DNA from 3 places in the Clostridium sp. FP1 genome. Region 1 is predicted to be linked to each of the others. Evidence: riboswitches for the same ligand, from Rfam matches in the RefSeq annotation. Region 1 holds a riboswitch; each other region holds the start of a gene.
What was found. A riboswitch is a leader RNA that binds a small molecule or an ion and turns the genes downstream of it on or off. The one in region 1 is predicted to bind cyclic di-AMP.
Positions count from the first base shown of each region.

Region 2: linked by a shared signal. The riboswitch ahead of G9F70_RS22665 (cell wall hydrolase) and the one ahead of G9F70_RS12040 (cell wall hydrolase) in region 1 are both predicted to bind cyclic di-AMP.
Region 3: linked by a shared signal. The riboswitch ahead of G9F70_RS18045 (C40 family peptidase) and the one ahead of G9F70_RS12040 (cell wall hydrolase) in region 1 are both predicted to bind cyclic di-AMP.

Region 1 is NZ_JAAMNJ020000001.1:2,489,396-2,493,841, forward strand. It holds rRNA gene G9F70_RS12030 (16S ribosomal RNA) at 1-167, shown strand, start outside; gene G9F70_RS12035 (dihydrofolate reductase) at 468-965, shown strand; gene G9F70_RS12040 (cell wall hydrolase) at 1,037-1,654, opposite strand; cyclic di-AMP (ydaO/yuaA leader) riboswitch at 1,808-1,935, opposite strand; gene G9F70_RS12045 (FAD-dependent oxidoreductase) at 2,169-2,783, shown strand; gene G9F70_RS27305 (FAD-dependent oxidoreductase) at 2,821-3,441, shown strand; gene G9F70_RS12055 (MarR family winged helix-turn-helix transcriptional regulator) at 3,495-3,944, shown strand; gene G9F70_RS27010 (hypothetical protein) at 3,996-4,289, shown strand; gene G9F70_RS27495 (hypothetical protein) at 4,265-4,333, shown strand.
Region 2 is NZ_JAAMNJ020000001.1:4,788,080-4,792,525, reverse strand. It holds gene G9F70_RS22680 (hypothetical protein) at 1-518, shown strand, start outside; gene trxA (thioredoxin) at 717-1,034, shown strand; gene G9F70_RS22670 (NAD(P)/FAD-dependent oxidoreductase) at 1,165-2,037, shown strand; gene G9F70_RS22665 (cell wall hydrolase) at 2,176-2,730, opposite strand; cyclic di-AMP (ydaO/yuaA leader) riboswitch at 2,732-2,855, opposite strand; gene G9F70_RS22660 (hypothetical protein) at 2,886-3,911, opposite strand; gene cdaA (diadenylate cyclase CdaA) at 4,174-4,446, shown strand, end outside.
Region 3 is NZ_JAAMNJ020000001.1:3,687,467-3,691,912, forward strand. It holds gene G9F70_RS18040 (SPOR domain-containing protein) at 62-796, opposite strand; gene G9F70_RS18045 (C40 family peptidase) at 935-1,555, opposite strand; cyclic di-AMP (ydaO/yuaA leader) riboswitch at 1,557-1,703, opposite strand; gene G9F70_RS18050 (GNAT family N-acetyltransferase) at 1,775-2,299, opposite strand; gene G9F70_RS18055 (hypothetical protein) at 2,500-3,069, opposite strand; gene G9F70_RS27075 (hypothetical protein) at 3,270-3,392, opposite strand; tRNA gene G9F70_RS18060 (tRNA-Leu) at 3,788-3,869, opposite strand; gene G9F70_RS18065 (lytic transglycosylase domain-containing protein) at 3,987-4,446, opposite strand, start outside.

The sequences.
Region 1 (4,446 bases):
TTGTACACACCGCCCGTCACACCATGAGAGTTGGTAACACCCGAAGTCCGTGAGGTAACCTAACACTAACGTGTTTATGGAGCCAGCGGCCGAAGGTGGGATTGATGATTGGGGTGAAGTCGTAACAAGGTAGCCGTAGGAGAACCTGCGGCTGGATCACCTCCTTTCTAGGGAGTAGATGCAAAGACTTCGGTCAATGCAACAAGAAGAATAATTAATTTTATTTTTCAAAATGTCTACTGTAATTACTCGTAACCTATTTTCTGTTTAATTTTGAGAGACTAATAGTCAAAAAAATAATAAGTATTTTAATCACTACGTAGTGTTTAGAATGCTTATTATTTTTTTGATTATCTTATTAATATTTTGTTATAATGATTATAGATAAAACTTTAGTGGGAGTGTAAATCTGCTTCTGAGGTGGTTAATATTTCAGCACAGCAGGTGATGATTTAAAGGAGGTACAAATGAATTTAATAGCAGCAGTTGATTTAAATTGGGGAATAGGATACAACACTAAATTGTTAGTGAAAATACCTGAAGATATGAAGTACTTCAAAGAAAAAACCCTTGGAAAAGTTATTGTAATGGGTAGGAATACACTTGAATCACTACCAGATAAAAAGCCATTAGAACAAAGAGTTAATATAGTGCTTACCAAAAACAGAAGTTATAACTGTGAAGGTGTTATTTTATGTTATTCCTTGGAGGAACTTTTTAAAGAATTGAAAAAGTATAATGAGGAAGATATATTCATTATAGGAGGTCAATCGATTTATGCTCAATTAATGCCACATTGTGATAAAGCATACATAACTAAGATATATAAGGAGTATGTACATAATAAAGTATTAGCAAATTTAGATAATAATAATCAATGGCAAAAAAAATCAACAAGTGAAAAACAACAATTTAAAGAGGATATATATTATACCTTTAATACATATATTAAAAAACTATTATAAAAGTATAAAAAAACAAACTTCCATAAAACAGTAGAAGTTTGTTTTTTTAGTTTGAAAATACTCAACATAAATTAATAAGCAAAGGTTAAGTTACCTTTAACAGCGGCTACGGTTTTTGAAGTTAACCACTTGTTCGTTACAGTATTTTCGAAAAAATACAAGGCTCCATTAGTTGGATCTGAACCTTTTAGTGATTCATAGGCTACCTTCGTTGCTATATCAGTTGGAGCTTTATTAATCATTCCATTCATTACTGGAGTAAATTGATAGTAGCCATTACTTTTTTCCTTAATTACTCCACTAATATTATTTGGAAACTGGGAACTTTGAACTCTATTTACCACTACAGCTCCTACAGAAAGCATAGTATCATAACTCTCGCCACCGGCTTCAGCATTGATTAGGCTAGCTAATAGCTCTACATCGCTATTTGAATAGGAAATAACTTTAGAAATATTAAGGGGTGTAGCTTTTCCAGTTGTTGAAGCAGTTGGAATTTTAAAGACATTCCCAGGATAAATATTATCATCCCACTTATCATTTGCAATTCTTAACTTATCTAAAGTTATATTATATTTTTTTGCTATGAAATATAAGGTGTCGCCGCGAACCACATTATGAGTATTAGTTGGAACAGCGAGTACTTGTCCAGAATATATGTTGTAGTTTGGTAATTTATTATTTTTCATTAAAAAATTAGTAGTTGTGTTATAAGCTTTGCTGATACCACCTAATGTATCACCTGATTTAACTGTATATGTAGCAGCATATACGGAGCTACTACTAACTAAAGCTAAGGCTAAAGCAAGCAGAGTAGTTTTTAATTTTAATTTAATAATAACGAGTCCTCCTTTATAAGCCTGCGAGGTTAGTTGACGGATTCGGGTTAAAGGCACCCTACTCTAAATAAGAGATTCACCCCATAAGAAATCCCCCGTTCTCCATTTAGGAGATTCGGCAATGCGATTCCTATATTGTAACATAAAACGACAAATTAATCGATGTTAAAAAATGGTCAAATTACAATATATGAGTATTTAATATTTTTAACAAAACTAAAATTAGGAGGCTAAGGTATCTTCAACAATATAAATATTATAGAATAAATATAGTTGACAAATTTATTCTATAATATATAATAATCTTATAAGATTAATCGAATACGATTTAATTTACAAATAGTCTATTTACTGGGGCGTTAGATTGAAAGAATATGATATTGCCATAATAGGAGCAGGTTCGGGTGGCTTAACTGCTGTATACACTGCAAAAGGATTTTCGAAAAAAGTTGTTTTAATTGATAAGAATAAGCCTGGCGGAGAGTGTACTTGGTATGGCTGCATCCCAAGTAAGGCTTTAATAAATATTGCAAAAGAAATACATGTAGCAAAGAAGTATTCAGATTTATTGGTTAATACTTCTGAGGTTTTAGAAAAAGTCAGAAAAGTAATTAATAATGTTTATGAGGAAGAAAGCCTTGAAGTTTTGAAAAGAGATGGCATTGATTATATTAATGGATTTGCAAAATTTATTGATAAAAATACTTTGAATGTTAATGGTGAAAAAATCAAGGCTAAGAAGATAATTATTTCCACTGGGTCATCACCAATGATGCCACTGATTGAGGGTTTAAAGGATATAAATTACCTTACAAATGAAAACATTTTCATAGAGGAAAGACTCCCAGAGAGTATAATTGTTTTAGGAGGAGGAGCTATAGGGGTAGAATTATCACAGGCTATGAATAGATTAGGCGTTAAAGTATCATTAGTAGAAATGGTGGATACTATTTTAAATAGAGAAGAACCAAACTTGTAGCTATCCTAGAGAGAAAGCTTATATTGAAAGAGTTAAGATATATACTTCCTATAAAGCAGAAAAGGTTTCAGAAAAAGATGGCAAAGTTTCTTTGTCTGTAGTTAAAGATGGAATCGTTGAAATTATAAATGCGGACAAAATCTTGGTATCCTTTGGTAGAGTTCCTAATATAAAGGGTTTAGACTTAGAAAAAGTTAGTATTAGATATAACCAAAAAGCGATAGAGATTAACCAGTACTTAGAAACAAGCACAAAAGGTATATTTGCAATAGGGGATGTTGCTGGTCCATATCTTTTCTCACATATGGCAAATGTGCAAGGAATTACAGCTGTGAAAAATGCATTGTTGCCTATAAAGAAGAAGATTGATTACGTACATGTAGCTTGGTGTACATTTTCAGAACCGGAACTTGCAAGGGCAGGATTAACAGAGCAGGAAGCTAGAGAAAAGTATGGTGATTTAATTAGGGTATATGAGCAAGATTATAAAAATTTAGATAGGGCAAAAACAAAAGAAGATGATGAAGGTCTTGTTAAGATAATAAATGTTATACATCCATATCCTACTTATGGAGAGATACTACTTAAGATAAGTAAAAAGGTTTATTTAGATAACATATTAAACAATCCTTTTGTAGAACTATTTAGGAGAAAATAGTTTTAAATATAAATTTAATACCACAATATTAAGACATGAAGGAAGTGAAGGTTATGGAGATAGATGATTTAAAATTAAGTAATCAGCTTTGTTTTAAAATATACTCTGTGTCTAAGGCTATGACTAGGTTATATAAACCAATACTCGATAGTTTAAATTTAACTTACCCACAATATTTGGTTATGCTAATTCTATGGGAACATGAAAAGATATCATTTAAAGATATAAGTAATAATTTAAAGATGAAAACAGGAACTTTGACTCCTATACTAAACAAATTAGAAAGCCAGGGACAGTTATGTAGAGTTAAGGATGAAGAGGATGAAAGAAAGGTTTATATTCATATCACTTCAAAGGGTGAAAAGCTTAAGTATGAAGCTTCTAATGTTCCCGGAGAAATTAGTTGTAGAGCACAAATTAGCATGGATGAATATGTGAAGTATATGAGGGAATTTGATGAACTATTGAAAAAATTAGATGAAATTGAGAATTATAGGTATTAGTAAAGAACTCATGGAATTGTAACGAGTTAAATTTAAAATATGATATAGGAGATGCTTAACGTGAAAATTTTAAGTGCAGTAATAGGCGTAATGGCAGTAATTGTAATTTACATGTTGGTAAAAAACAATTCAACTCCAAAGAATCTAGGGGTTAATAATGGGAAGTTAGCACAAATGCCAAGCAAACCAAATGCAGTCTCATCTGAAACAGAAGAAAAAGATAAGAAAGTTGAAGCATTAGATTTTAAAGGGAGTTTAAAGAATTCAAAGGATATGGTGATAAAAGCAAAAGACTTATTCAAATTAGATCAGCTTCAAGGATTGGATATTCTGATATGGGACTAAATAGAGAAAGATATAACAAGTTAAGAGAAGTTTATTATAAATAAAATTTAAATATTGTTGTATGTTAGAAAGTGAAGAAAGACGCCAAAGATAACAATCTAGGGTGTCCTTTTGATTTTTCATGAATGTTTTTTCTAATGTTGGAAATGCTATTAGT
Region 2 (4,446 bases), 2.3 Mb from region 1:
AAAAGCTAGAATTCCCACAGGGAAAATTTTCAGAGGCTATAAATACTAACAATATGGAGCAAATTATTGAGTATATAAATCAGTGGAAGAATGCTGAGTTAGAAATGAATGATAAATTACTTATAGTAAAAGCCGAAGAAATTATTAAGAGTGATGGAATAGTATATTTTTATGAAAAAGGCCTAAAGTATATGGAAGATAAAAACTTTATCCAAGCTGAAAAATATTTTTTATATGCATTACCATACTCTGAAGAAAATTATTTGAAAGAGCATATAATTTATATGTTAGCATTGAGTTATAAGTCTAGTTCTGAATTTGAAAATGCTGTTATATACTATGAACTTAGCTTAAAACAATTCCCCGAGGGAAGTTATGCTGAGGAAATTTTATACAATTTAATTTTTATAAATAAAGACATAGATGTAGTGAAAGCTAAGGGATACGCAGAAAAATTAATAAAACAATTTCCAAATTCCCAATATAATAATGATATAGTGAAAAATATGTTAAAGTAGCTAAAGACATGTTTGTGTTTGAATTTGGGTATACTAACACTGAAATATGTAATAGTTGTTTTACAACTTTGTCAGACTAGTTAAAAACCTAATTTTAACAAATAATAATTTAAAATATTATTGACTAGTCACATAATAAGGTATACAATAATACTATATAATATACCCTGATGGGGTATAATAACTGGAGGTAATAATATGATTAAAGAAGTTAATGATAAAAATTTTGATGAAGAAATTGGGAATTCAGATAATATAGTTGTAGTTGATTTTTGGGCACCTTGGTGTGGACCTTGTAGAATGTTAAGTCCAGTAATTGAAGAATTAGCAAAAGAAATGGGAAAAGAAGTTAAATTTGCAAAAGTTAATGTAGATGAAAGTCCAATGATTTCGTCTAAGTATAGAATTGCAAGCATTCCAACGGTTATGGTTTTTAATAAAGAGACAGTTAAAGAGACTATGGTAGGATTTAGACCTAAAGCTGACATAAAGAAAATAATCCAAAGAAATTTATAAAATTCAACTACATTTCAGCTTTAAGGATGATAATTAATAGAAATATTTTGGAGGTAAGTTATTTAAATTTTTATAATTTGAAATAACTATCTCCATTTTATGGATTACAGACTTTACAAGGAGGAAAATAATGGGAGAAACAGGAGAAAGATATGATTTAGCTATAATTGGTACAGGGCCAGCGGGTCTTGAAGCAGCTATTAATGCTAAAATTAGAAATAAAAACATAATACTTTTTGGAAGTAAAGAATTAAGTGCAAAACTAGTAAAAGCACCAAAGGTAAATAATTTTTTAGGGTTTTATAATCTTACAGGAAAAGAGCTTAAAAACCACTTTGCAGCACATATTGAAGCTATGGGCATAAGTATTGTAAATGAGAGAATAAATAATGTTTACGCTATGGGAGATTACTTTGCATTAATGGTAAATGATAAAATATATGAGGCTAAATCAATAATTTTAGCTACAGGTATAGAATATGGAAAACCATTAAAAGGAGAAGAAAAGTTATTAGGAAAAGGAGTAGGTTACTGTGCTACCTGTGATGCTCCATTGTATAAAGGTAAGACAGTTGTTGTAGTAGGATATAACAAAGGGAGTGAAGAAGAAACTAATTTTGTCAGTGAATTATGTGGAAAAACATATTATGTTCCAATGTACAGAGGGGAATATAAACTAAATCCTAATGTAGAGATAATAAATCATAAACCTTTAGAAATAGTAGGTGTTGATAGGGTAACTAAAATTGTTTTGGAGCAGGGTGAAATAATTACAGATGGAATTTTCATGCTAAGAGATAGTTTATCTCCAAGCCAATTAGTTCCGGGGCTTGAGATAGAAGAAGGGCATATAAAAGTAGATAGAAATATGCAAACAAACATAGAAGGGTGTTATGCTGCAGGAGACTGCACCGGAAAGCCATATCAGTATATGAAGTCAGCTGGTGAGGGACTTGTAGCTGCATTATCGGCAGTTTCATATTTGGATTCAGCTAAGAAATAAATTTAGGCAGCTAACTTTAGTTAAAACTAACTTTAGTTAAAACTAACTTTAGTTAAAACTAACTTTAGTTAAAACTAACTTTAGTTAAAACTAATTGGGGTTAGCTGCCTGGACTGTAGTGTATAACTACAGTTTTTTTTATTTAACTACAAAAAATACATGATTTCCTATAGTTTTTATATTGGCCTTTTTTATATCCTTCATCCATTGAGAAGTTGATATTTCAGGATTATAAAAGAAAACAGCCTTATCTGTAGGATCTTTACCTTTTAATGCATCTAATACAGCTGTGTAACTAGCGGAATCTGGAATAACATCTGGTTTGCCTTGGTGAACTACCTTTCCACTTTTAACACAAGAAAAGGCATTTTTTTGATTAATAACACCAGAAATAGACTTTGGGAAACCGGCATGTCTAGTACGATTTAATATAACGGAGGCTACTGCAAGTTTGCCACTAGCAGGTTCACCACAACTCTCAGCATATACAACTTGAGACATTAAATAAATATCTTTATCAGTAACATAAACCGAGTCATTGGATCCATTAAATACAGCTAGTGCTTCTATTTTCTCATTATATAAATCTTTGATTTCTGAACCCTGTGAATATAAATATTCTCCCTTTGCGTTTAAATTAGGTAATAATGTGAATAATGTTAAAATACAAACTAAAAAAGTAAATTTTTTCATACTATCCTCTCCTTTTGCCTACGGAGTTAGCTGACGGGTTCGGAAAAGGTTTAACCTACACAAATTGTGATTCACCCCAAATGCTTGGTTCCTCCGTGTTTTTTTTACTTAGGCAATAATAGTGTGCCCAGGAGAATGAATATAATACATTAATTTTATTTATTCTTTAGTTCAATAAAGGTTTTAATAAATACACTATAGTAATTTTCTAACTCAGCAAATTTTAAATTGGAAGAGGTATATAAAGAGTCTGATGCTGATGAATTTACAGTAGCACTTAGGGCTTGAATTTTTTCATTTGTAAGTGCAAGTTTAAAATCCTTTAAATAATTTTCATACATATCTAATAGGGGTTTGAAGGATTCATAAGTAGCAGCAGTAGAGGTCGGTATAGATAAACTTTTAAAAGTAGTTTGCACATTGCTTAGTTTTACAAGATTATCACCTATTAGTAACAAGAGATCATCATAGGACATATTATTTTTTCTTACCTTTACCACATAAGAGTAATAATTGATTTTAATATCTAAAAAACTTTTGGATATGGTATCAATTTTACTAATGAACTCCTTAGTTTGATTAGATTTAATATCTTCTTCCACTTGCATTCTTATTGCCATATAACTGTCGTTAAGTACATCATCAATGAAGGTTAATGAAGTTTTTGGAAGGGTTATTTTAACATTATAAATATCTATTAATGAGTAAAAATTCATGCAGTTATTTCTATAAGTTTTAAGAGTGGTACTAAATTCATCTGCAGAAGAACCAGAGGGATCATTTAAAATTGCTAGTGCTTGCTTATAAATTGATAAGTTATTATCTAAACCTAGTTTTAGATTTTCATGATCTTTTTTATATTTTGAGGTTGGTTTAGAATTTGTTAAGTTATCCTTTAATTTAGTTAAATCATTAATACTACTGGGTAATTGCTTTTTTGCATATTCAACATCTATTGTTCCGTTAGTATTAAAAAGTTGTTCTATATTTTTATTAACTTCGTTAATACCCTTAATATTTTTTGTTATAGTGGTTTCATAGGAGGCATATACTTTATTTAAAGATGAATAGTAGCTGGCAAAGAAAATTCCTGTGGAGGTCATTATGATAGATAGAAAAAGTATAATTTTAAATGTTTTCCTTTTTTTATTAGCATCTGCAATATCTTTTTTTTCGCTCAAATAAACTCACTCCCTTATTTTTGTATTATATTATTATATTATCATAATAGAGTTAAATTATTCTAGAAAAATTATACAATTACATCCTTTTAGGATAAATTGTAGAATTGTAGTCTTTATCATTTGAAAATACATAAATTAATAGAATAACCACTGAACATAAATCTATTTATTATAATAAAATTAACTTATAATTTATATTAATAAGCCATAGCATGGTGTATAATTATAAATAAGAGTTTTATTAAGGGGGTGTGGCTTTATGGATGTACTTAAGTTAATGTTAAGCACAATTAAAAATATAAGTTTCTTTTCAGTTTTGGATATATTAGTGGTGGCCTATATATTCTATAAAACTTATATGCTAATGAAGGAAACAAGAGCTGAGCAGTTATTAAAAGGGATAGTGCTTATTTTTCTACTTATTCCTATAAGTCAGTTGCTTAATCTTACAGTATTAAATTGGATTTTAAATAAGACCATAACAATCGGTGTTTTGACTATTGTTATAATCTTTCAACCAGAAATAAGAAGA
Region 3 (4,446 bases), 1.2 Mb from region 1:
TACATCTCATTTCATAGAACTTCTTTACAATTTGTTTACAAAGTACAAAAAAAATATCTAGTTATATCTTTGATAGTTTTTTTATAAATTTATAGATATATATATATCCTTCCTCTGTTTTTTCTTTTTTTAATTCCGCAGGCATTGCAGTTAAATATGCTTTTATTTCTGTCATGGTATTAAAACTTGCACTTTTTTTATCTGCCCCTTGCAGCGTTCCTAGCCACTTTTTTAATTCAACAGTTTGAACTGCACTAATATCTTTTTCCGAAAGTTTATTTAATATTTTAAGGTCTGCATTTACCATTTCAATGATTTGTGAACTGGTTGCATCATTGCCAATCACTTGAAAATTTATTTTAACATACTCTATCTTACTTGCTTGTAACTCCTTAGTTATAATATCAATACTACCTTTGGGATAAATACCAAGTAAAACCCTATTTGAATTATTTTCTTCAATAATAAAGGGTGTACCAGACTTCATTAAACTATTTTTCAAAACCAAAGCGTTTGCCTTGTTACTAAACGTACCACATTGTATTCCTACATACTCATTAATAATGCCTTCAGAAACTACTTTAGAAGTATCTTTAGTATTTTTATTTGTTACCTTATCTTTTTCTAAACCTATTTTAGTAGTTTTATCCCCTATAGTTGCATTTGTATTATTCTTAGGTAATAGTTTGGAAAATATGCTGCCCAGTGCAATAGCTGCTATTATAATTAATATAAAAACCAGCATAAAATTATTTTTTTTCCTAGGTGGTTTATAATTATATCTAGTATATTTCATACTAACATCCCCCAACTTAATAAATCCTTATTTAAAATATTATTATTTGAAAGCTGATTTTAGAATAAAAAAAGGAAAATATATTAGACATATATAGATAAAAAAAAATCCGACAATGAATGTCGGATTATAGTATATCTAATTGAGTATTCTTCTTGCACCAGCGAATCTTTCATTGTAATAACTTTTATCTAAATTACTCACTGTAACTTTCCTGCTTCCTGATGAGGCATGTATAAACTCTCCATCCCCTGCATAAATACCAACATGTGAAACTGGTCCATCTGTATTAAAGAAAATTAAATCTCCTTGTTTTAGATTGTCTCTAGGTACTGGACTTCCCTCACCTATTTGAGAACCTGCATAATGTGGTAAATCTACTCCAAAAGCATTATAAACATACTTTGTAAAGCCTGAACAATCAAAGGATTTAGGTCCCGAAGCTCCCCATACGTATGGTTTTCCAATAAAATCATAGGCATAAGCAATTAAATCCATTTCACTACCTTCAACTAATTCTTTAGTTGAAATTCCTCCTCTAGATAATCTTTTTTCCACTTCTTTTTTCTTTTTTTGCGAACTTCTTTCTGGAACTTTAATAACCTTATCTGTTTTAAAAGTTACACAGCGAAGAAACACTTGTGTGGGCCCTTTAATTACAATATCAGCTTTTACCATTTCTGTTTTCATACTTGTAAAAAAACCTATGAATAATAGAAAAATTGCCATTTTGACTAAATTAGATTTTAAAGTGTTCACTCCATTCCCTCCTAAAGCTTCCGAAGTTAGCTGACGGGTTCGGGATTGAAGGCTCCCTACTAGTAAATATCTACTATTTTCTAGATTAACCCCATAATTCTTGGTTCCTCCGTACCTATATATAAATAGGATTCAGCTTAATTTATTGTAAATATTTTTCATGAAAATATCAATAGCTTTAATGACCTTTGAAAAGAACTGAATATTATAAGCATTATTTCATTTTATTGAATTAAATTCTTTTTTTAAAATTAAAATATCCTTGTCTTTGCTATTTATTTCTAAAAAATTACTTGTCACTCTACTTATTTCAAAGTTATTATTTTTCCATATTTTCATCATACCCTTATTATCAGCTGAAACAAAAGTATAGAAATTACGTATTCCATAATTTTTATACAAATGTTTTATGAATTCATCAATAATTGTAGTAGCTACATCAACATCACATAATCCAAATTCTATTAAATAGCACATAATCCACACTTCATTTGGATTTTTAAATTCTATTCTCCCTTTAATAATTCCTATAAGTTCACTACCCCTTAAAACTTTAAGAAAGTATTCTCCCTCACTTACATAATACTCTAAATATCTTTCGTAGAAATCCACAATCCCGTAATCCTGACTCGCATCTATATTAAATCCTTGCTTAGAATTAATCCAATCTTCAATTTTAGTAATATCTTCTTTTTCTACACTCATGATACTAACATCATCAAACACAATATCTATATTAAACATATTCTCACCTCTTGGATAATTAAAATCTACGTTAGTAATTAATTCTACATTACATTTAAATTTCCTTCAATAAAAAAAGTATATATTACTAAGCATTTAAAATGCCATATAAATTTTATAACCCTATAATTTTTTATAGGGTTATAAAATAAATGATTTCTGTAATTTATTTCTGCTTTATGTTGAACTTAAGACTATTTTTATTCCTCACTATACATAAGTGTAAGTCTAACAATTCTTCTAACTATATTTCTTGCCTCTGCATAAGGCATACCATACCTGGTCAAACTTCTAAATATAGCAGGATTATACCTTTCAATTTTTCTTACAATAGCATCAACATCATTGTATTTTGGATTAACTCTATTTTGATTATTATATCCACCTTCATCTTCATATTTGTCCATTTGCCTTAATCCCTCATTCTCATCCCCATAATCTTTCATAGATGCATCTCCATACATCATAGACATTGAATTAAGCCCATTCATAGACATATCTTCATTAAATTGATTCATTCCCATACCTGGGTCCATTTCCATATTTGGATTTACATCTTGCATGTATCCCATTGGCCTACCCATATTTGGGTTCATACCCATACTTGTGTTCATACCCATATTTGGGTTCATACCCATACTTGTGTTCATACCCATATTCGGCATGCTATTCATTTGTCCATATCCATACATCATAGGTTCAAATGGAATCATTTCATATTCTTCATCCATATCTGTATCTTCAAAGTTTCTGCCCTCTAGATTCATCATTGCCCTCCCTACTTTCCATATTACTAATACATTAACAATTTATGCTAGAGGCAACGTTTTGATACTAATTTTTATAATAAATTTTTGAAAGGGTATTTTACTATAAATGCATTTCACGTAATATACCTTTTCTTCACGCTACCAAATGAAAAAATGCCATAAAAATAAAGAGGGTAATCACACCCTCTTTATTTCCCTTGCTACTTTAATCCTCTTACAGGTTTACTCATGTTACTGTCACCGTTCATAGTAACAGGATTATTTTCTTTATTCTTAAATGACTTCTCCTGTTTTTCATTAGAATTATTCTTTTTATCTTTCATAAACAACACCTCTTTCAGATGTTAGTTTTTCCACATTTCTTTTAAAAATTCATCTCTCCTGGATTTTTCTCTATCTTCTTTATTTTTAATGGAAAAGTGTTGATGATACGCTTCTGCTAAATAAAAATTTGCAAGTGGTACTATAAACCTGAGCTACTTCATAACGCGCTGTAATCTGCGATTTAACCACATCATAACTTGGATTATGAACATTCCTACCTGCATTCCCAACCTTTACTTCTATAACCGCTTCTAGACGCTAAAACCAGTCTACCCTACACCAAAAACATCCCCTACAAAGGTTTATCTTGATAATTTATTTTTTTATCTATATAACTCAAGAAAAGAGAGGCATGTACGCCTCTCTTTTCTAGTACTCCAAAAACATAAAATCTTGGTGCGACAGACGGGACTTGAACCCGTATGGTCTCCCACACGCCCCTTAAACGTGCGCGTCTGCCATTCCGCCACTATCGCAAATATTATTTTTATTATAAAGGGGAAATCTTATAGCCATATTAGCTTGCACCGCTTATAACTACAAGATTTATTATATATCAGTTTAATATGAATTGTCAATATATTAGTTATTTTTTAAGATACCTTAAATTTATCACCGTATAGTTTAAAATAAATTTTATAATTTGTCTTTACTTTTTTTACATATTTATCGGTTTCTCCAAAAGGAATGTTATTTAATTTTTTTCCATCCTGTGAATATTCTTTATTTTTAAGCCACTTTTGAACATTTCCACGCCCACCATTATAAGCCGCCAGCACCAAATCTATATCTCCATTAAATTCGGTATTTAAATTATCAATATACCAACATCCCATAGCAATATTAATTTCATTATCATATAATTTTTCTACTTCATAGTCTTTTAATTCCATATTTTTAGCAATCCAAAGTCCCGTATCTGGCATTATCTGCATAAGCCCATAGGCACCTCTATTAGACATAGCTTTTCCATTAAAATCACTTTCTGCTTTAATTACAGCTGCAACCAAACATGGATCTACATTATACCTTTGAGAATACGTAACTATATGC